Regions from separate parts of the Streptosporangium sandarakinum genome, predicted to be linked through region 2. Evidence: riboswitches for the same ligand, from Rfam matches in the RefSeq annotation. Region 2 holds a riboswitch; each other region holds the start of a gene.
The links. A riboswitch is a leader RNA that binds a small molecule or an ion and turns the genes downstream of it on or off. The one in region 2 is predicted to bind cyclic di-AMP.
Positions count from the first base shown of each region.

Region 1: another riboswitch for cyclic di-AMP. It lies ahead of ACQP10_RS13990 (CHAP domain-containing protein); the one in region 2 lies ahead of ACQP10_RS31465 (C40 family peptidase).
Region 3: another riboswitch for cyclic di-AMP. It lies ahead of ACQP10_RS18320 (glycoside hydrolase family 25 protein); the one in region 2 lies ahead of ACQP10_RS31465 (C40 family peptidase).

Region 1 is NZ_CP192034.1:3,032,851-3,039,453, reverse strand. Features, by position in the region: gene ACQP10_RS14000 (DUF6716 putative glycosyltransferase) at 1-804, opposite strand, end outside; gene ACQP10_RS13995 (hypothetical protein) at 816-1,853, opposite strand; cyclic di-AMP (ydaO/yuaA leader) riboswitch at 2,356-2,493, shown strand; gene ACQP10_RS13990 (CHAP domain-containing protein) at 2,512-3,192, shown strand; gene ACQP10_RS13985 (ABC transporter substrate-binding protein) at 3,795-5,141, shown strand; gene ACQP10_RS13980 (carbohydrate ABC transporter permease) at 5,222-6,199, shown strand; gene ACQP10_RS13975 (carbohydrate ABC transporter permease) at 6,196-6,603, shown strand, end outside.
Region 2 is NZ_CP192034.1:6,843,936-6,850,538, forward strand. Features, by position in the region: gene ACQP10_RS31460 (3-isopropylmalate dehydrogenase) at 113-1,159, opposite strand; cyclic di-AMP (ydaO/yuaA leader) riboswitch at 1,302-1,539, shown strand; gene ACQP10_RS31465 (C40 family peptidase) at 1,527-2,249, shown strand; gene serA (phosphoglycerate dehydrogenase) at 2,769-4,358, opposite strand; gene ACQP10_RS31475 (hypothetical protein) at 4,572-5,429, shown strand; gene ACQP10_RS31480 (FtsX-like permease family protein) at 6,006-6,603, opposite strand, start outside.
Region 3 is NZ_CP192034.1:3,958,765-3,965,367, reverse strand. Features, by position in the region: gene ACQP10_RS18325 (cytochrome P450) at 44-1,243, shown strand; gene ACQP10_RS18320 (glycoside hydrolase family 25 protein) at 1,247-1,996, opposite strand; cyclic di-AMP (ydaO/yuaA leader) riboswitch at 2,008-2,155, opposite strand; gene ACQP10_RS18315 (hypothetical protein) at 3,231-3,584, shown strand; gene ACQP10_RS18310 (ArsR/SmtB family transcription factor) at 3,612-4,583, opposite strand; gene ACQP10_RS18305 (MFS transporter) at 4,713-5,984, shown strand; gene efeU (iron uptake transporter permease EfeU) at 6,248-6,603, shown strand, end outside.

The DNA of each region.
Region 1 (6,603 bases), 3.8 Mb from region 2:
CTCCAGCGCGGCGGTCGAGCTGACCGTGACGAATCCCGCCGCGCGGGCGAGGTGGTCGTGCATCGGGCCGGCCTCGAACCGCACGGCGTCGGCGGGGACCGTGCCCCGTTCGGCCAGCTCCCGCCACAGCCGCCGGTAGGGGTGCCGCTCGGCGTGGGTCTGGCGCTCGTCGTCCAGGGCGCGGAGCTTGACCACGACGTCCAGGTCCGGCCGCCGCCTGGCCAGTTCGGCCAGGGACAGCAGGATCCGCTCCCGGTCCTCCCTGCGCCTGGGCACCTTGGCCTGGGCGGCGAACACCACGCGGTCGCGCGGACCGGAGGCGGGCGGTGCCTGGCCCGCGGGCAGGAACGGCAGCCGGGCCAGTCCGACCGCGCCGCCGCCGCCCAGCCTCCGGCCGAGTTCGGTGAACTCCGCCACCTCCCGCCCGCTGTGCAGGACGAACAGGTCGCAGCCGCTGCGGAACAGCCACGCCTTCTCGGTGGCCGGGACGGAGATGCCCGGCAGCCCGGAGACGAACACCGGTCTCGGCGAGAGGCCGGCGAGCACCTCGGCGACCAGCACGTCCACCACCGGGCCGGTGCAGGCGGCCAGCACCGCGTCGGGTCGCAGCCGTTCGGCCGCCCGGCGCAGCGCCCGCGCCGACAGCACCGGCGGGTCGGCGGCCACGCCGGTGACGGCCGCGCGGATCTGCGCCGGTGAGGGCGCGATGGGGGTACGGATCACCGCCAGCTCCGCCGTACAGCCGCCGGGAAGGTCCGCGAGCAGGTGGGCGGCCCACTTCAGGTAGGAATCCGAGTCGGCCACGGCCAGGACCTTCACCTTGTGACTCCGGTGTCGTGATGGGCGAACATCGACAGGTGTGAGCGGAGGGAGGGCGCGGCCTGAGCGGTCCACCACTCGTCGGGGACGTCCACCGCCTCCACGGTGACGCCCCGGGACGCCAGCAGGACCCGCAGCGAGGTGACGGCGGTGGACGGCAGGCTGAGCACCCGCTGCCCCGGGTCCAGTCCCCGCAGGGTCATCTCGGCGGGGATCCCGGCGTCGTAGACGGTGACGCCGGGCTGTGCGCCGACCCGTTCGAGGTCGCCCGGGTCCTCCCGGCGGTGCGGGAAGTAGGCCACCGGGCCGGCCGCTCCCACCGCGGCGAGCCAGGCGAGATAGCGGTCGCGGTGGATCAGGCCGTTGCGCACCAGCGAGGTGCCGAGGACGACCGTGGGCTCCTGCGGCCGGGGCCGGCGCGGGGGCTGGGCGCGCAGCCAGGCGAAGTCGTGGACGACCAGTTCGGTCCCCCTGCCGCGTACGGCGCGCCCCAGGTCGTCCGGGACGGGCAGTGCGGTGAAGACCGTCAGCCGGCCCGACCGGGCGGCCGCGCGCAGCCGCAGGCCGGCCGCCGCGCCGAGGGCGGAGCGCAGCGGGCCCGCGGCGGCCCGGGCCCGCAGCAGTGGTTTGCCGGGCGGCCCGGCGAGCAGTTCCAGGAGCCTGATCGTGGCCAGCCCGTCGTCGACGACCACGATCCGGCCGGGGAGGGCGGTGAGCCAGCGGGCCTGGACCCGGCCGGAGAAGGCGTCGCCGATCACCCAGGTCGCGCCCCGCCGGGGCTTGGGCGGTCCGGGCGCCGGGCGGGCCTGCTCCATGCCCGCGGGGAGGGCGAGGCGGGCCAGTTCCCGGCGGGTGGCGGCCAGCGGGCGCGACCCGGCGCGGGACATCACCCTGACGTGGGCGCCGAGCAGCCCGGCGTGGCATGCCTCGACCACGCAGAGCAGTTGCAGGGGGGACTCCGCCCAGGCGACGGCCGAAGGCTGTTCCCGCGCGTGGTCCCGCCCCTCCTCCACGCCGGGCGATGACCCGTTCACGATCGCCTCACCGTAACCGGGGCGCCTTACGCGGCCGGGAACCGCGGGTGAACATCGGAACACGCGGGGATGCGCGGGGACCGGCACGGGTCTCGGAGGGCCCGGCGCGGGGTCCGCGCACCGCTCATATGACGCCTGGGGAGGGCGCTGAACAGGTAAAACAAACCCTCTTTAAAAAGATCTACCTTGAGGAAGGTTACAGCCGGGAGAAATCGTCCGGCACGCCCGTGTCCCACCGGCTCCGCAATGCGGAAACCCCTGCGCAGCAAGGGTTTCCGGCTCTTGCGAAAGTCTCGGCCCCGAAGTCCCCGATCTTCGTACCGGGAAGTCGACGATCATCGAAAACCGGTGTTTTCCCAAGTCAGGGCAATGCAAGAGCTTGCAATCGGCGTGGAGCAGCACGTACGTTCTACTCGTTCGCGGTGAGTACCGAGGTCCACAGACCCGTATCTCACCGGCACATTGCCCGACCGCGCATCATCGCAATCGATCCATTGGTCGATGAGCGCGGCCGCCGAATCCGCGGCTCTCGCGGAACCGGGGAACCAATTTCTGGGGTGAATCAGCGCCTTCGCGCGCCGTAGGGCACTTCCCAGCCCGAACCCGTCAGCTAACCCGGTAGGCGGTATGGAAGCGAAGCAAGGAGTCGAACCCCCGCATGGCCAAGAACCGCCTCACCCCCAAGAAGCACAACCTGGCCCGCGTCCTCGTGGGTGCGTCCATCGTCCTCGCCGGCGGAGCCGCCACCACCGTTCCCGCCCTCGCCGACAGCCACGTCTCCGGCCCGCAGGCCGAATCCGTCAGCAAGAACACCAATGCCGAGGCCCAGGCCCAGAGCCTGCCCAAGGCCAGCGCCCAGCGGGTTCTCGACATCGCCGCCAAGCAGATCGGCATCTCGGAGAACGCCGCCGGTGGCGGCACCAAGTTCCAGGACTGGTACGTCTCCAGCGAGCGCGCCAAGGAGACCGTCGCCCGTGACGGCGGCAGGACCCAGGACTACGCCAACGCCCCCTGGTGCGCGATGTTCGTCTCCTGGGTCGGCGAGCAGGCCGGCGCCCGGCACACCGTGGGCTGGGACGCCTACACCGTCTCCTACGCCAAGTGGTTCGCCGACAACGGGCGCTGGGGCCAGACCCCGAAGCCCGGCGCCGTGGTCTTCTTCGACTGGGGCGGCAGCAACGACATCGACGCCATCGACCACGTCGGCCTCGTCAAGAAGGACAACGGCGACGGCACGATCACCACGATCGAGGGCAACACCGGCAACGGCAAGGTCGAGGAGCGCGTCCGGCCGGTCTCCCAGGTCGACGGTTACGGTTACCCGGACTACAACGACTGACGGGCGCCTCACGGCTTCTCAGCCCCCTCCCCCTTCCCTCACCCCCTCCCCGCCACCCCACTCCTCCAGGGGCGGCGGGGGCCACCAGACGGCGACCCGGTACGACCGGGTCGCCGTCTCGGCTTTTCCCGACGCTTTTACCGGCCCTTCACCCGGCCGGGGCGCACCGCCGTGAACACCCGTCCACGCGTCCTCCGGGGCGCCCGGTCATGGGCCCGCCGCGAGCACCCGTCCACGCGCCGCCGTAAATCGCTTTCCGCCGAGGTCGCCCGCGCCACGGGACCGGGCCGGACGGTCCCTGACGTGCCGGATGGTCCCGGGTCGGCGGGCGTTCGCCGCGCCGTGCCGAGTTGGGGTGGGAGCGCTCCCAAACACCTGATCACGTATTTTGTCACCTTAATGACCATTCACCGCCCTGGAAACCCCGCGATGTAACGGTTACGTTTCGGCATATTGACGCGCCGGTTGCCCATCGTCCAGTCTTCGTGGGAGCGCTCCCAAAAGTGGCCTGCGCGCCACCCATCGCCGATCGCGTTCGTCGGGGGCCGGTTCGCGATGTCACCTCCCAATCGATTCGGGCGACCACCTGAGAGGGGTCCGGAATGTTGAACACCAAGCGGCACGGCACGCTCGCCGCCGTCGTGGTGATGACCGCCGCAGCACTGGCGGTCACGTCCTGCAGTTCGAGTGAGCCCGCCAAGAACACGGCCGCCTCGGGCGGCTCGGCCTCCGAGCCGGTGACCATCACCGTGCAGACCTTCGGCGGCGGCGCGAACTTCGGCTACAAGAAGGCCGTCGAGACCTGGAACGCGTCGCACCCGAACATCCAGATCAAGCACGAGAACCCGACCGACCGCTTCGAGGACGTCTTCCTGCCCCAGCTCCTGCAGCGTCTGCAGGCCGGCAGCGGCGCGGCCGACGTCGTCGGCATCGACGAGGGCGCGATGGGCCTGATGAAGGCCCGCCCGCAGTTCTTCGCCGACCTCGCCGAGTACGGCCTGGACAAGCGCAAGAGCGACTTCCCCGCCGCCAAGTGGGAGAACGGCATCAACAAGGACGGCAAGCTCTTCGCCCTCGGCACCGACATCGGCGGCATGGCGATGTGCTACCGCAAGGACCTGTTCGAGAAGGCCGGTCTTCCCGGTGAGCGCGAAGAGGTCACCAAGCTCTGGCCGGACTGGACCGCCTTCATGGAGGTCGGCAAGAAGTTCCAGGCCGCCAACCCCGGCAAGGGCGACCCGAAGTTCCTCGACGGCCCCAACACCCTGTACAACGTGCTGCTGTCGCAGGAGGCGCCGAAGAACGGCAACGTCAACTACTTCGACAAGAACAACCAGCTCATCCTTGAGAGCAACCCGGCCGTCAAGACCTCGTTCGAGACGGTGAAGACCTTCAGCCAGGCGGGCATGACCGCCAAGCTCGCCTCCTTCACCCCGCCGTGGAACGCCGCGCTGAAGAAGGGCGGCTTCGCCGTCATGGGCTGCCCGGCCTGGATGGTCGGCGTGATCAAGGACAACTCCGGTCCCGGCAACTCGGGTAAGTGGGACGTGGCCGGGGTTCCCGGCGGCGCCGGCAACTGGGGCGGCTCCTACCTGGCGATCACCAAGCAGAGCAAGCACCCCAAGGAGGCCGCGGAGGTCCTGAACTACCTCACCGGCAAGGAGGGCCACGTCATGGCCTTCCAGGAGGCCAACGCCTTCCCCAGCTCCATCCCCGCCCAGGAGGACCCGGCGGTCAAGGACCTGAAGAGCGACTACTTCAACAACGCCCCGACCGGCCAGATCTTCGGCGAGTCGGTCAAGGGCCTGCTGCCGGTCTTCCTGGGTGAGAAGCACGCCCAGGTGAAGACCTCGGTGGAGAAGGTCCTGGAGGGCATGGACCAGGGCTCGATCCCCTACGACCAGGCGTGGCAGAAGTTCGTCGAAGCCGGCGTCAAGGCCGCGGGCTGACCCCCGTCCCGATCGGCACGGCCCGGCGTCGGTGACCCCGCCGCCGGGCCGGTCGCCTGCCCATCGCTGAAAGGCTATCGATGACCCTGCACGTCGACACTCCGGCACCGGCCCGGTCACGGGCTCCGCGCCGATCCCCCGGACACCGCGGCTCGGGACGGGGCGGCGGACTCGCCAGGTTCGACCTCCGGGCGACCCCCTACTTCCTCGTCTCCCCCTACTTCCTGCTCTTCGCCGTCTTCGGCGTCTTCCCGCTCGGCTACACCCTCTGGGTCTCCCTCTACGACTGGGAGCTCGCCGGCGACAAGTCGTTCATCGGAATCGACAACTACATCTCCCTGATCACCGACGCGACCTTCTGGAACGCGGTGGTCAACACGCTCGCGATGTTCGTCATCTCGACGGTTCCGCAGCTCGTCCTCGCGCTCATCCTCGCCAACGCGCTCAACAAGCGCATCCGGGGCCGGCTCTTCTTCCGCCTCGGCGTGCTGCTGCCGATGATCACCTCCGTCGTCGCCGTCGCCGTCGTGTTCACCCAGCTCTACGGGCGCGACTACGGAATGATCAACTGGTTCCTCGGCCTGTTCGGGGTCGATGCGATCAACTGGCAGAACGAGAGCTGGACCGCCTGGATCGCGATCTCCACGATGGTCGACTGGCGCTGGACCGGCTACAACGCGATCATCCTGCTCGCCGCGATGCAGACCATCCCCAAGGACCTCTACGAGGCCGCCGCCCTCGACGGCGCGTCGGCCCGCCGGCAGTTCTGGCAGATCACCATCCCGATGCTGCGCCCGACGATCATCTTCATCGTCTTCATCTCCACCATCGGCGGACTGACGCTGTTCACCGAGCCCGTCCTGTTCGACGGCAACCCCACCATGGCGGGCGGCGCCACCGGCCAGTACCAGACGGTGGCGATGTTCATCGTCAAGGAGGCGTTCCGCGACTTCGACTTCGGCTACGCGGCCGCCGCGGCGTGGCTGCTGTTCGCGCTGATCCTCATCGGCACCCTCATCAACTACTCCTTCACCCGCCGCATCGGGGGTAACAAATGACGGCGATCCACGCCCGGAGCCGCCCGGCGAGAACCGGATCCGCGCCGAGCCACATCTGGGACGCGACCCCGCTGACGAAGGTCGTCCTGGCCCTCGCGCTCGTGGTGTCGGCGTTCCCGATCTACTACATGTTCATCATGGCGACGCGGACGAACGACGACGCCAGCGAGGTGCCCCCGCCGCTGCTGCCCGGCGGCCGCCTCGGAGAGAACATCGAGCGGCTGCTGAACACCGAGGACGCCCACTTCCTCCTCGGCCTGACCAACTCGGCGATCATCTCGATCACCGTGACCGTCTCGGTCGTGCTCATCTCCACCCTGGCCGGTTTCGCCTTCGCCAAGCTCCGCTTCAAGGGCGGCAAGATCCTGCTCGGCCTGATCCTGCTGACGATGATGGTGCCGCTC
Region 2 (6,603 bases):
AACTACTGCATGTAGGACAAAGTCGGCAGTGGGCGTGCCACTGCGGGCAAAAAGCAGCGCCCGGAGGCTCGCGGAGCCGCCGGGCGCGTGGGTGAATCGGGTAGGCGGCCTCTCAGCCGGCTACTCGGGCGGCGATGTCGTCGCCGATCTCGTGGGTGGTCCGGGCCGTCCAGCCGGTCTGCCGCTCCAGGAGGTCGTCGGCCACGGCCTGCTCGACCCGGGCGGCCTCCTCGGTCAGGCCGAGGTGGTCGAGGAGCATGGCGACCGACAGGATCGTGGCCGTCGGGTCGGCCTTGCCCTGGCCCGCGATGTCGGGCGCGCTGCCGTGGACCGGCTCGAACATGCTCGGCGCGGTGCGGTCGGGGTTGACGTTGCCGCTGGCCGCCAGGCCGATGCCGCCGGCGACGGCGGCGCCGATGTCGGTGAGGATGTCGCCGAAGAGGTTGTCGGTGACGATCACGTCGAACCGCTCCGGCTGCGTGACGAAGAACATCGAGGCCGCGTCGACGTGGCAGTAGTCGGTCTGGACCTCGGGGTACTCCTGGCCGACCCGGTCGAACGTGCGGGACCAGAGGTCTCCGGCGTAGGTGAGCACGTTGGTCTTGTGGACCAGCGTGAGCTTCCTGCGGGGGCGGTTGCGCGCCTTGTCGAAGGCGTAGCGGACGACGCGCTCGACGCCGAACGCGGTGTTCAGCGACTCCTGCGTGGCGATCTCCTGCGGGGTGTCCCGGCGCATCACGCCCCCGGCCCCGGCGTACGGGCCCTCGGTGCCCTCGCGGACGACGATCATGTCGATGTCCTCGGGCCGGGCTCCGCCGAGCGGGGTCTCCACGCCGGGGAAGAGCTTGACCGGGCGGAGGTTGACGTAGTGGTCGAGCCGGAAACGGAGCTTGAGCAGCAGGTCACGCTCCAGGACGCCCGGGGGCACGCTGGGGTCGCCGACCGCGCCGAGCAGGATCGCGTCGTATCCGCGCAGCTCGTCCAGGACCACGTCGGTGAGGACCTCGCCGGTCGCGTGGTAACGCTTGGCGCCGAGGTCGTAGGTGGTGGTCTCGGCCTTGGCGCCGACCGCTTGGAGGACCTTCAGCCCCTCGGCGACGACTTCCACTCCGATCCCGTCACCAGGGATGACTGCCAGGCGAATGTTGCGCGAATCCATGCACGCACCCTACCGGTTCGTCTCGGCTGCCGAACACCCATCTCACGGTACGGACGCAACGGCGTGTCATGCGACGCTTGATCAATTTGTCCGATTTTGCGTGGTATTGACCGATTCATGAACTTTCGTTATCGTCCTCCCGTTCGTATCGACGCCTAATCCCCGTGGGCCACCCCCATGTCCGGCCCCGGGGAGCCGGGGACCCACCTTCCGGAAAACACCCGGGGCGCCGGAGACACGGCTCCGCTTCCAGTGAGCGTGCTTCCTGCTGCCCGCATACGGGGGTCTTCCTTGGGGCGAATCAGCGCGTCATCGCGCCGTAGGGCGGCCTCCACGCCCGAGTCCGACAGCTAACCCGGCAGGCCTTATGGAAGGAATCGCCCTGTCCGGCAAGCTTTTCCCCCGTGCCCTGTCCATCGTCGCCGTCGGCGCCGCCGCACTCGCGGCCCCCGCCGCCGCCATGGCCGCCACACCGACCCCCTCCCCGGTGGTCGCCCCCTCCCCCACGCTCGCCACGGCGCTCCCGGCCGCCATTCCCACGCCGGCCCCCGCCCCCTCGGCCACCGCCGAGCCCGAGTCCACCGCCAAGCCCGGGTCCACGTCCGAGCCGGCGCAGGCCACCCCTGCCAAGGCTCCCGAGCCCGCCTGGAAGAAGGCCGTGAAGTGGGCGATGTCCAAGCGCGGCACCCCCTACGTCTGGGGCGGCACCGGCCACGGCGGCTTCGACTGCTCCGGCCTGATGCAGCGCGCCTACGGCGCCGCCGGCATCAAGCTCCCCCGGGTCACCTACGACCAGTACGCGGCCTTCGACAAGAAGATCTCCTGGAACAACCTCAAGCCCGGTGACCTCGTCTTCTTCAGCGGCCTCGGCCACGTCGGCATGATCAGCCGACCCGGCTACATGGTCCATGCCCCGCGCACCGGCGACGTCGTCCGCGAGGAGAAGCTCAGCTCCTGGCGGCGCAGCGTCTTCGCCGGGGCCGTCCGCCCCGACCGCGAGGGCGTCAAGCTCGCGATCGAGAACGGCACCATGTCGACCGGCAAGGACGCCGCGAAGGACACGAAGAAGGACGGCGCGAAGAGCGCCTGACGCGGCGGGAGACCGCCGGCCCCGATCCCCGGCCGGCGGCTCCTCCGCCTATCCGGATCAGCGGATGGGGACTCCGCCGTTGTCACGCCGGTCCAGCGCGGTCTGCAGCGCGTCGGCGGCCTCGTCCTTGTTCTCTTCCGGGCGGTTCCAGGGATACATGTCGTACATGACAAGCCTCGTCTCGTTCACGGGCGAGCGGGAAATGTGGCTGGGAACTCCGGTCACGAGTCCGACCGGGCCTGGTGCCACGGATCCGGGTCGCGGATCCGCGACGCGAAGGTGAAGCCGGCGAACGCCACCGCACCGCGGCGAGGTGCCGGCCTGCCCGTCAGGCCCCGCCGCGGCAGGTAAGGATTACGAGAACCTGGCGCATTTCCTGTCACAGTACCCGCCCACCGGAACGCCGTCTCGCCCGTTGTCCATATTTCTCACATGGCGAGACAAAGAACGGCCGCGAAGAGGGCCGGAAGGCGTCCCTTCGCGGGCCCCCGCCGTGCCGGGGACCCGCGGCGCGGCGGCCTAGTCGGCCAGGTCGACCGAGCGGCCGCTGTCGGCGCCGATCTCGCCGGCGATCTGGTCCACCACGTCGGCCGGGATCGTGGTGTCGACGGTCAGCGCGATGAGCGCCTTGCCGCCCTTGACGTCGCGGGACACCTGCATCGAGGCGATGTTGATGCCGTGGTCGCCGAGGATGCGGCCGACGATGCCGACGACGCCGGGACGGTCGCTGTAGGCGAAGAACGACAGGTGGTCGGTCGGCTCGATCTCCATCTGGTAGCCGTTGACCTCGACGATCTTCGTGATCTGCCGCGGGCCGGACAGCGTGCCGGAGACCGAGACCGTACGGCCGTCGGCGAGGACGCCGCGCACGGTCACCACGTTGCGCCAGTCGGGGCTCTCCTGGCTGGTGACCAGTTCGACGGTCACCCCGCGGTCCTTGGCCAGCAGCGGGGCGTTGACGTAGGTGACGGAGTCCTCCACCACGTCGGCGAAGACGCCCTTGAGCGCGGCCAGCTCCAGCACCCGCACGTCGTGCGCGGCGATCTCGCCGCGGACCTCGACGTCCAGGCGGGTGGCGACCTCACCGGCCAGCGCGGTGAAGACCCGGCCGAGCTTCTCGGCCAGCGGCAGGCCGGGCTTGACGTCCTCGGCGACGGCGCCGCCCTGGACGTTGACGGCGTCCGGCACGAACTCCCCGGCCAGGGCCAGCTTCACGCTGCGCGCGACCTGGGTGCCCGCCTTCTCCTGGGCCTCGTGGGTGGAGGCGCCCAGGTGCGGGGTGACGACGACCTGGTCCAGCTCGAACAGCGGGCTGTCGGTGACCGGCTCCTTGGGGAAGACGTCGATGCCGGCGCCGGCGACCCGGCCCTCCTTGATCGCGGCGTACAGGGCGCCCTCGTCGATGATGCCGCCGCGGGCGACGTTGATCAGGCGCACCGTCGGCTTGACGGCCCGCAGCTCCTTGTCGCCGATGAGCCCGATGGTCTCCTTGGACTTGGGCAGGTGCACGGTGATGAAGTCGGCCTCGGCGAGGGCCTCCTCCAGCGACACCAGGCGGACGCCCATCTGCGCGGCGCGGGCCGGCTGCAGGTAGGGGTCGTAGGCGATCAGCTCGACCCCGAACGGCTGCAGGCGCTGGGCGACGAGCTGGCCGATCTTGCCGAGGCCGAGGATGGCGACGACCTTCTCGTCGAGCTCCACGCCGGTGTACTTGGAGCGCTTCCACTCGCCGCCCTTGAGCGCGGAGTGCGCCTGGGCGACGTTGCGCGCGGAGGCGAGGATCAGCGCGACGGTGTGCTCGGCGGCGCTGGTGATGTTGGAGGTCGGGGCGTTGACGACCATGACACCGGCCTTGGTGGCGGCCTCGACGTCGACGTTGTCCAGTCCGACGCCGGCGCGGGCGACGACCCGGAGCTTCGGCGCGGCGGCGATCGCTTCGGCGTCCACCTGGGTGGCGCTGCGCACGATGAGGGCGTCGACCCCGGCGAGGGCGGGCAGGAACTGCGCGCGGTCGGCGCCGTCGACGTGGCGGACGTCGAAGTCCGCGCCCAGGACCGCGAGACCGGCCTCGGAGAGTTCCTCTGCGACCAGTACGACGGGCTTGTTCACAGGCGGGATCCTTAAGACGAGAGGCTGCTGCACGACCTCTCGAGTCTATCGGCGCTTGTGAACGTGTTCACGAGTGTCCCGGCATACGAGACAGGGTCTTGACGCTACCCATCCGAGACGATCTCATACCTACAAAATTCAACTTGGTATTGCTCACCACAAAAGTTCACGATTACCCTCATAAGCCGTGGTCCCCTACCTATCGTTCCTCATATGAGCATCGGGAACCCCGCTCTCGGCGACGTGCTCGCACAGCACGGCGGCCCGCACCGGCTACTGGCGGCGCTCGCCGAATGGGGACTCCTGGTCGCCGTGCGGCCGGACCGCTCCGTCGTGCTCGGCACGACGCAGACCGGTGAACGCGTGCTCCTCGGGTACACCTCGGCGAGCACCTACGCGCGGCACCGTGGCAGCCACTCCCTGTCGGCCTGCGACGCCGGCACCATCCTCGACATCCAACGCGTCACCGGTGTGCGGGAGATCGTGATCGACGCGGCGGGACCGGCGGCCGCCGCCGTCCCCATCGAGGACCTCAGGCGATACCTCGACTCCACCCGCAGCGGTCCCACGCCCGCGCTGACGTCCACCTCCCCGACGGCGTACGCCACCGGGGCGATGGCCACGGTGTCGCGTCCCGCGCCGGTCCGCCCCCAGCAGCGGGCCGCCGTCCCCGCCGCACCCGCGCAGCCGTGGATCCCCGCCCCCCGGCCCCACCTGTCGGGGCCGATGCAGATGGTGGACCCGGGCTACAGCCGCTGCCGCCACCCCATCCTGCCCGCGCTGCGGGTCGCGATCGCGCAGGTCCTCGCCGACTACCCGCTCGTCCACCACGTGTGGATCTCCGAGGCCAAGACCTCCTCCGGCGCGCCCGGGATCATGCTGCACGTCAAGGTCCACATGACGGCGGCCGAGGACGTGGTCCGGGACATCCACCGCGGGGTGCGCGCCCGGCTGCCGCAGCTCGCCGCGAGCGAGGCGCCCATCCTGATGGCGCGGGTCGCCGACGCGCGCACCGAGCGGCGGATGATCGAGCTCTGCGCCCACGTGGTCTGCGCCGACGTGACCGACTGAGGCCGCCTTCCGCGCGGGCGGGACGCCCCGCCCGCGCCGGAGGGGCCCCGGACCGTCACCGTCCACGCGCCGCCGTGCGTCGTTCCCCGCGCCTTCACGATGCCGGGGTTGGGCGGTACACCGGCCTTGTCGAGCGCCGCGGCCAGGCTGCTGGCCAGGACGGTCCCGTAGACGGCGCCGAACAGCGCCCGCCGGGACGGTCGGCGCCACGGACGCCGCGGGAACGCCGCCGCGCCGGAACGACCGGTGCCGGTGGACCCGGTACGGCCGGCGCCGGCCGTACCGGGTCCACCGGCACCGGCGGCGCCGAACCGGCTCGCCACCCGGCGGGCCGTCCGGCGGGTCGCCGGGAACGCTGTCGGGCATCGTCTCGCTCGCCGTCTCGCTCGCCGCCGGGATCGGGTGATCGGAACGTCATCACCACACCTACCAGCCCGGACGCCCGGCGCGGCGTACCCTCGCCGCACCGGGCGGCGAAGCACCGGCATCCCGTCGCATCGGACGGCGGGACACCGGCGGTCCGCCGCCCCCGGCGACCGGGAAGGCCAGGCGGTCAGGCGACCCGGCGGGACACGGTCAGGTGACCCGGCGGGTCAGGGTGACCCGGGTCCGGGTGAACGCCCCCGCGACCAGCGCCGCCAGCAGCGGCAGGCCGACCACCAGCGCGGCGAGGAAGAGCCAGGGGAGCTCGACCGGCGGCAGCCGGTCGAGGAACGACGACGGGTCGGGCGCCCAGGCGCGGTAGCCGTACGGCATCGACGACCCGGCCACCACGATCCCGGCGGGGATCCCCGCGAGGGCGCCGGCCAGCGCGCCGAGCCCGGCGATGAACCCCGCCTGGCCGGCGACGACCAGCCGCCGGGTGCCGGGCCTCGCGCCGACGGCGGCCATGGTGGCGAGGTCGGGACGCAGGTCGGCCGCGGCGAGGCCGGTGGCGGCGAGCGTGCCGCCCAGCGCCAGGACCGCCGCCGCCAGGAACAGCAGCGGCTTGACGAAGCCGTACGAGTCGAGGTCACGCACGAAGGTCACGCCGACCGGACCGGCCATGATCGTCAGTTCCCGCCCCAGCCTGACCTCCTGCTCCTCGGTGAGCCGGACGGAGGAGGGGGCGGCGTACAGCACGCGCGCCTCGGGCTTCAGGCCGAGGGCGGGCAGGGCCGAGACGGGGAGCACC
Region 3 (6,603 bases), 2.9 Mb from region 2:
ATGGTGGATGCCGTTGGAACCCGGGCCGAGGAGAGGAACGATCATGGAACACACCGTCACCGCGCTACCGGCCGAGCGCCGGCCCGGCTGCCCCTTCGACCCGCCGGCGGAGCTGATCGACGCCCGTAGGCACGGCCCCATCAGCCGCTACGTCTTCCCCGACGGGCACCGGGGCTGGCTGGTCACCGGATACGACCTGGTCCGGGCGGTCCTGGCCGACCCGCGGTTCAGCTCGCGCAAGGAGTTCATGCTCCACCACCCGTTCATCGACTACTCCGGCATGGAGGCCCCTCCGGCGTCCCCCGGCGAGTTCATCCTCATGGACGATCCGCAGCACAGCCGGTACCGGAAACCGCTGATGGGCAAGTTCACCGTACGGCGGATGCGCCTGCTCACCGAGCGGATCGAGCAGATCACCGCCGAGCACCTGGACGCCATGGAGAAGGCCGGGCCGCCGGCGGACCTGGTGACCGCGTTCGCCAAGCCCATCCCCGCCATCGTCATCTGTGAGCTGCTGGGGGTGCCGTACGAGGACCGGGGCTCCTTCCAGGAGCACATCGACTCGTTCCTCAACGGGGAGACGGACGAAGAGACCCTGATCACGGCCTACACCGCGACCCAGGAGTACCTCGCGGAGCTGGTGGCCGCCAAGCGCGCCGACCCGACCGACGACGTGCTCAGCGACCTCACCGACAGCGACCTGACCGACGAGGAGCTGAGGGGGATGAGCCTGATCCTGCTGGCGGCCGGGCTCGACACCACCGCGAACATGCTGGCGCTGGGCACCTTCGCGCTGCTGCGCAACCCCGGCCAGCTGGCCGCGCTGCGCGCCGATCCCGCGCTCACCGACCGGGCCGTGGAGGAGCTGCTGCGGTATCTGAGCGTCGCGAAGATGTTCATGAGGACGGCGCTGGAGGACGTCGAGCTGGGCGGCCGGACCATCGAGGCCGGTACGACGGTCGTCCTGTCGAACCACACCGCCAACCGCGACCCCGAGCGCTTCACCGACCCCCACGTGCTCGACCTCCGCAGGGAGGAGGGCGGGCACGTGGCGTTCGGACACGGCGTCCACCAGTGCCTGGGTCAGCAGCTGGCCCGCGTCGAGATGCGGGTGGCGTTCCCCGCGCTGGTCGGCCGCTTCCCGACGCTGCGCCTGGCCGTACCGGCCGAGGAGGTCTCCCTGCGCCCGGAGATCGCGGACATCTTCGGGGTGAGGAGCCTCCCGGTCACCTGGGACGCCTGACCGTCAGGCCGTCTGGCGGCCCAGGGCGCGGAGCTGGTCCGGGCTCAGCGCGGAGACGTTCTGGTCGATGGGCGACTCCGTGTACTGGTGGATCGTCCACGTCTTCCAGTCGGCCGGCGGCGTGATGGCGCCCTTGTCCATGCTGTACGCGGCCACCCACAGCGGGTACTGCTCCAGCCCCCTGCCGTAGGTCTCGGCGAAGTTCAGGCCGCTGTAGAACATCGGCGTGACGCCGGTCTTGTCCTTCACGTACGACAGCCAGGTCTTGGCCCAGGCGTTGACCTCCTCGACGGAGCGGCCGTCGGTGGCCTCCAGGTCCAGGACGAGCAGGTCGCCGCGCTTGGCGGGCTGCGCGTTCACGACGGACAGGAAGTGGTCGGCCTCGGCGATCGGGTCGTTGCCCGGGTGACCGAAGTGGTACGCCCCGCGCACGATGCCCTTCTTGCCCAGCTCGCTCCAGTGCCGGGCGAAGGAGCCGTCGCGGAATCCCGTGCCCTCGGTGGCCTTGATGATGCCGAACTGGGCGGAGCTGGCGTTCCAGTCGTACGTGGGTTCGTAGTTGGAGATGTCCAGGCCGTACGTGAGCGGATGCGCCTCCTGCTGGGAGACGTGCTGGGCGGCCGTGGCGTGCCCGGCGGACGAGGCCAGGGCCGCGGTGGGGACGGCGCCGCCGACGGCGGCACCGGCCAGGACCGTGCCCGCGAGGGCCAGGCCGAGGCGGTTTCCGAACCTGCTGATCCGGGGGTTGCGCATGGGGTGTCGACTCCTTGCTTCCATGTCGCCTACCGGGTTAGCTGACGGGTTCGGGCCTGGAAGTGCCCTACGGGCGCGCTGATGGAGGGCGTCCGATTCACCCCGGAAAGGTGGGTCCCCGGTTCCGCTGAGAAGGCGCGGATTCGGCGTCCGTACGCCGTCGGCGGGTATCGCCACAGGACGGCGTCGGGTCCGGTCAATGAAGCGGCTCTCGGGCCGCGATGACCAAAGGTATGCGCCGCCCCACGGAAAGGGCAAGTGACCTGGGGTGGAGCGGGATGCGCCGGGGTTTCCGCGGGCTCCGGACCGCCGTGGCCGCCGGGGATCCGGGCCCATGGTAAAAACTTGACGCCTCACCGCGCGGACCGGCCGGAGACCGGGCCGCCCGCCGTGGCGGCCGGGCTCCCGGGTGGTCGCCGCCGACGGCGACCCCGTCCATGACGTCCGGTCTATGGGGATTCGTGGTGTCCCCTTGGTAACAGCTCCGTAAGAGCACGCCGTTACCTGACGCGTACGGGCGGTGATGTTCGGCAGGCTGGAGGGCGGATCGGTTCCGGCGACGGGGAGGCGAGATGCAGGATGACCACGATCCGGCCCGCGGGCGCGGACCCGGTGCGGGTCCCCGCGGTCGCAGGCCGTACGGCGGGCCCCCGGACACCTCGTCCGGACCCGCCGCGTCCCCGGCCCGTCCGCCGGTCCGCCCCGCGGCCCGGTACGACGGCCCGGCGCAGAACCCCGGGGACCCCTTCGTGCACGGGTCGCTGGTGGACGCCGGCATCGCCACCTCGGCCAGGTCGCGCTCCCCGCGCGAGGAGCCGCCGCGTTCCTGGACGGGTCCGCGTCCCCGGCGCGACCGGATGCTGCGCCCCGCGCTGATCGGCGCCTTCCTGGTGGCCGCCGGGCTCGGCGTCTGGTCCTCCGGCTGGTCCCCGGTGGCCGACCGGCCCTCCGTCATGGCGGCCCAGGCGCCCGCGCCGTCGCTCGCCCCGCGCGGCACGGCGGTCGTCCACCCGCCACGGGCCGCCCGCACGCCGTCCTCCGCACCCGGCAGGGTCATGGTCGTCCGCGAGCTGAAGCCCCGTCTCGTACGGCCCCGGGCGGGCGCGGCGGAGGCGCTGGACGGCCGCGCCCGGCGGGGGAGCGGCGGCACGCCGCGGCACGCCGTACGCCGGAGGCCGCCGCGCGGGGGAGAGCGGGAACGGGGCCGGGGACCGAGGGCGTCGCGGGACCGCGGGTGGAGGGCGCAGGGCCGGGCCACCGGGAGACGCGGGACCTCCCGAACCCGCCGCGCACCCCCCGCACCCCGCACGGCCACGACCACGGGCACGGTCCGGGGTCGCCCGGCTCCGGGGCCGGGCCGCGGGACCGGGCCGACGGCGGCGCCCCCGGCGCCCCCGGCGCATCGGCCCGCGACGGTCGTGACGCCCCCGCCGGTCCCGCCGGTCCCGGCGGCCATGGCGGCCCCGGCGGCGTGGGCCTCCGGTTCGACGCCGCCTACGCCTGCCGTAACTTCCGGGAGGACGACTGGCGCCACGACTTCTGCGTCCGGGCGTGGAACGACTACCGCGGGCGCAACGGCCTCCCCTGACCCGGGGACGGTCGTGAGGGCATCGGCTCAGCGCGGCTGCCCGGAGAGGAGGGTCTCGGCCGCCTCGGTACGCGCGTAGAGCACGAACCTGCCCGACCGGTGCGCGCCGGTCAGCCCCGCCGCGCGCAGAGCGGTCAGGTGCCGCGACACCCCGGCCATGGACATACCGGTGCGCCGGCTCAACTCGGTGGTCGAGGCCGGGGCGGCCAGCTCGCCCAGCAGCATCGCCCGGGAGCGGCCGAGCACGGCCGCCAACGCCTCGGGCACCTCGGTCCGGCGGCGCTCCCACAGCGTGGCGATCCCGCGCGGCGAGTAACGCAGCGTGGGCTGCCACGGCGGGACGGTGACCGAGAAGACCCGGGGCCAGATGAAGACCGAGGGCACCAGCAGCAGCCCCCGCCCGCCCAGCCTCCGCCCGCCCGACACGTGCCGGTGCCCGACGAGCAGGGCGTCGTCCTCCCACCGGACGGTCGGGTCCAGGTCGTTGAGCAGCCGTTCCACGCCCCCCTCCGCCAGCAGCCGGGCCCGGTGCAGGATGTCGCCGTCGAGCAGGGTGCGGATGCCCGGCCAGTACGGCGCCAGCGCCACGTCCCAGTAGGCGCGGATCACCTCCGACAGCTCCGCCAGCCCGCGCGCGGGGTCCTCACGCAAGGCGGCCAGTCGGGGACCGTCCATTCCGGCGAGGTCGGCGCGGACCCGCTCGGGCGGGGTGGCGCGCATGGTGGCCAGCTCCAGATCCAAGCCGGGCGCGGTGGTGACCGGCGGCGGGCAGACGAACGCCGGGATCACCCGGGTGGGCACCGGCACCAGCTCGGCGAGCACGCCCCAGTCGACGCCCGCAGCCCGCAGCCTCGGCGTGACGGCCGAGACCCAGGGGCGGTGCAGCGGGTGCTCGCCGGGACTCCTGAGCACCCGTGTGCTCGCCACCACCTCCCACAGGGGTGAGAACGCGAACCGCGTGCAGGCCAGGTCGGCCAGCCCGAACTCCAGCCGCAGCACGCCGTACCGTTCCTCTCCACCCGCGCCCCGGCGGCTCTGCGCCGCAGCCGGAACGGTACCGTGCGCCGGCCGATTCGCTCCAGCGCGAATCGATGGAGCGGGCCGCCGGGCGGCGGCAGGGTTCGGCGCATGACGACTGTGACGACACATGGCGGCCCGGTGTTCGCCGATCCCGGCTTCCGGCGGCTGTTCGCCGCGGCGGCCGCCAGCAGGCTGGGCACCTCGGTCGGGCAGCTGGCGCTGCCGCTGGCGGCGGTGACGGCGCTCGGAGCGGGTCCCGCGGAGGTCGGGACGCTCGCGACGGCGAGCACGCTGGCGTTCCTGCTGATCGGTCTGCCCGCGGGGGCCTGGGTGGACCGGGTACGGCGGCGGCCGGTGATGGTGACGGCCGACCTGGCGCGGGCCGTACTGCTGGGATCGGTGCCGCTCGCCTGGTGGGCGGGGGCGCTGACCCTGACCCAGCTGTACGCGGTGGCACTGCTGTGCGGGGTGGCCACGGTGTTCTTCGACGTCGCCGACCAGAGCTACCTGCCGCACCTGGTCGGGCCCGGACGACTGACGGCCGCCAACACCGCGCTGGTCAGCATGGACGCGGCCAACCAGCTCGCCGGCCGGGGCGTCGGCGGTCTGCTGGTGGAGCTGCTGTCGGCCCCGGTGGCGATCGCCGTGGACGCGCTGAGCTTCCTGTGGTCGGCGCTGTGCCTGCGCTCCATCCGCCGCCCCGAGCCGCGGCCCCACCCGGCGGGGGCGAGCCTGGGCCGTGACATCGCCGAAGGGGTCCGCCTGGTGGCGCGTCATCCGATCCTGCGGGCCTTCACCGCCGAGGGCGCGCTGACGAACCTGGGCATCCAGGTCGTCCAGACGATGCTGCCCGTGCTGTTCGTCCGGGAGCCGGGACTGTCCCCGCTGTGGCTCGGCGCGTTCCTCGGCGTGGGCGGGGCCGGTTCCCTCCTCGGCTCGGCCGCCGCGCGCCGGTTGGGCCGGCGGCTGGGGGAGGGGCGGCTGATCCTGCTGACGAGCGTCGGGATCGTGCCCTTCCTGCCGCTGGTGCCGATGCTGGACGGCGGCACCGGGTTGTGGGCGGCCGGAGCCGCGTGGACGGTGCTCACCGTCAAGGTCGGCGTCAGCAACGTGATCAAGGTGAGCTACCGGCAGCGGGTCACCCCGGACCGGCTGCTGGGCCGGGTCGGGGCGACGATGCGTTTCCTGCTGACCGGGGCGCTGGCGATCGGCGCCGGGGTGTCCGGCCTGGTCGGCGAGCTGGCAGGGGTGCGGGCGGCCCTGTGGGCAGGGGTGGGCGTGCTGGCGATAAGCTGCCTGCCGATCGTGTGCTCGCCGCTGCGGGCGCTGCGCGACCTCCCGGCGGGGGAGCAGCCGGCGCGACCACACGACGCCGGCTGAGGCCGTCCCCTCGGCGGCCACCCCGTGGCCACGGAAAGTTCGAGCCGCCCCGGTGGGGTTCGGGGGCCACCCACCTTATTCATTAGGTGAGCCTATGCTAACTTTTATCGTGTAAAAGAGCTTGGATGCGGGGCTCGCTTCCCACGGTCACCTGAGGAGCCTGCCGTGCTCGCCGCATCCTCCGCATCCCCCGCGACGAACGGTCCGAGCAGCCCGCCGCGCAACCCAATCAGGTAAGCCTTCCTAACTGTCTTGGAGCCACAGTGTTCGCCAGCTATCTCATCGGCTTGCGCGAAGGGCTGGAGGGGGCGCTCGTCGTCTCCGTGCTGGTCGCCTTCCTGGTCAAAAGCGAGCGGAGAGACCGGCTCCCTTCGGTGTGGGCCGGTGTGCTCGCAGCGGTGGCGTTGTCCGTCGGTTTCGGGGCGGTGCTGACCTTCACCTCGGCCAATCTCGGCCATACGGGCCAGGAGCTCTTCGACGCGGTCGCCTCGCTGCTGGCGGTCGTCTTCGTCACGTGGATGATCTTCTGGATGCGCAGAGCCGCCCGCGCGCTGTCGAAGGAGCTGCGCGGGAAGCTCAGTGACGCCCTCGAACTGGGCTCGACCGCCGTCGTCGTCAT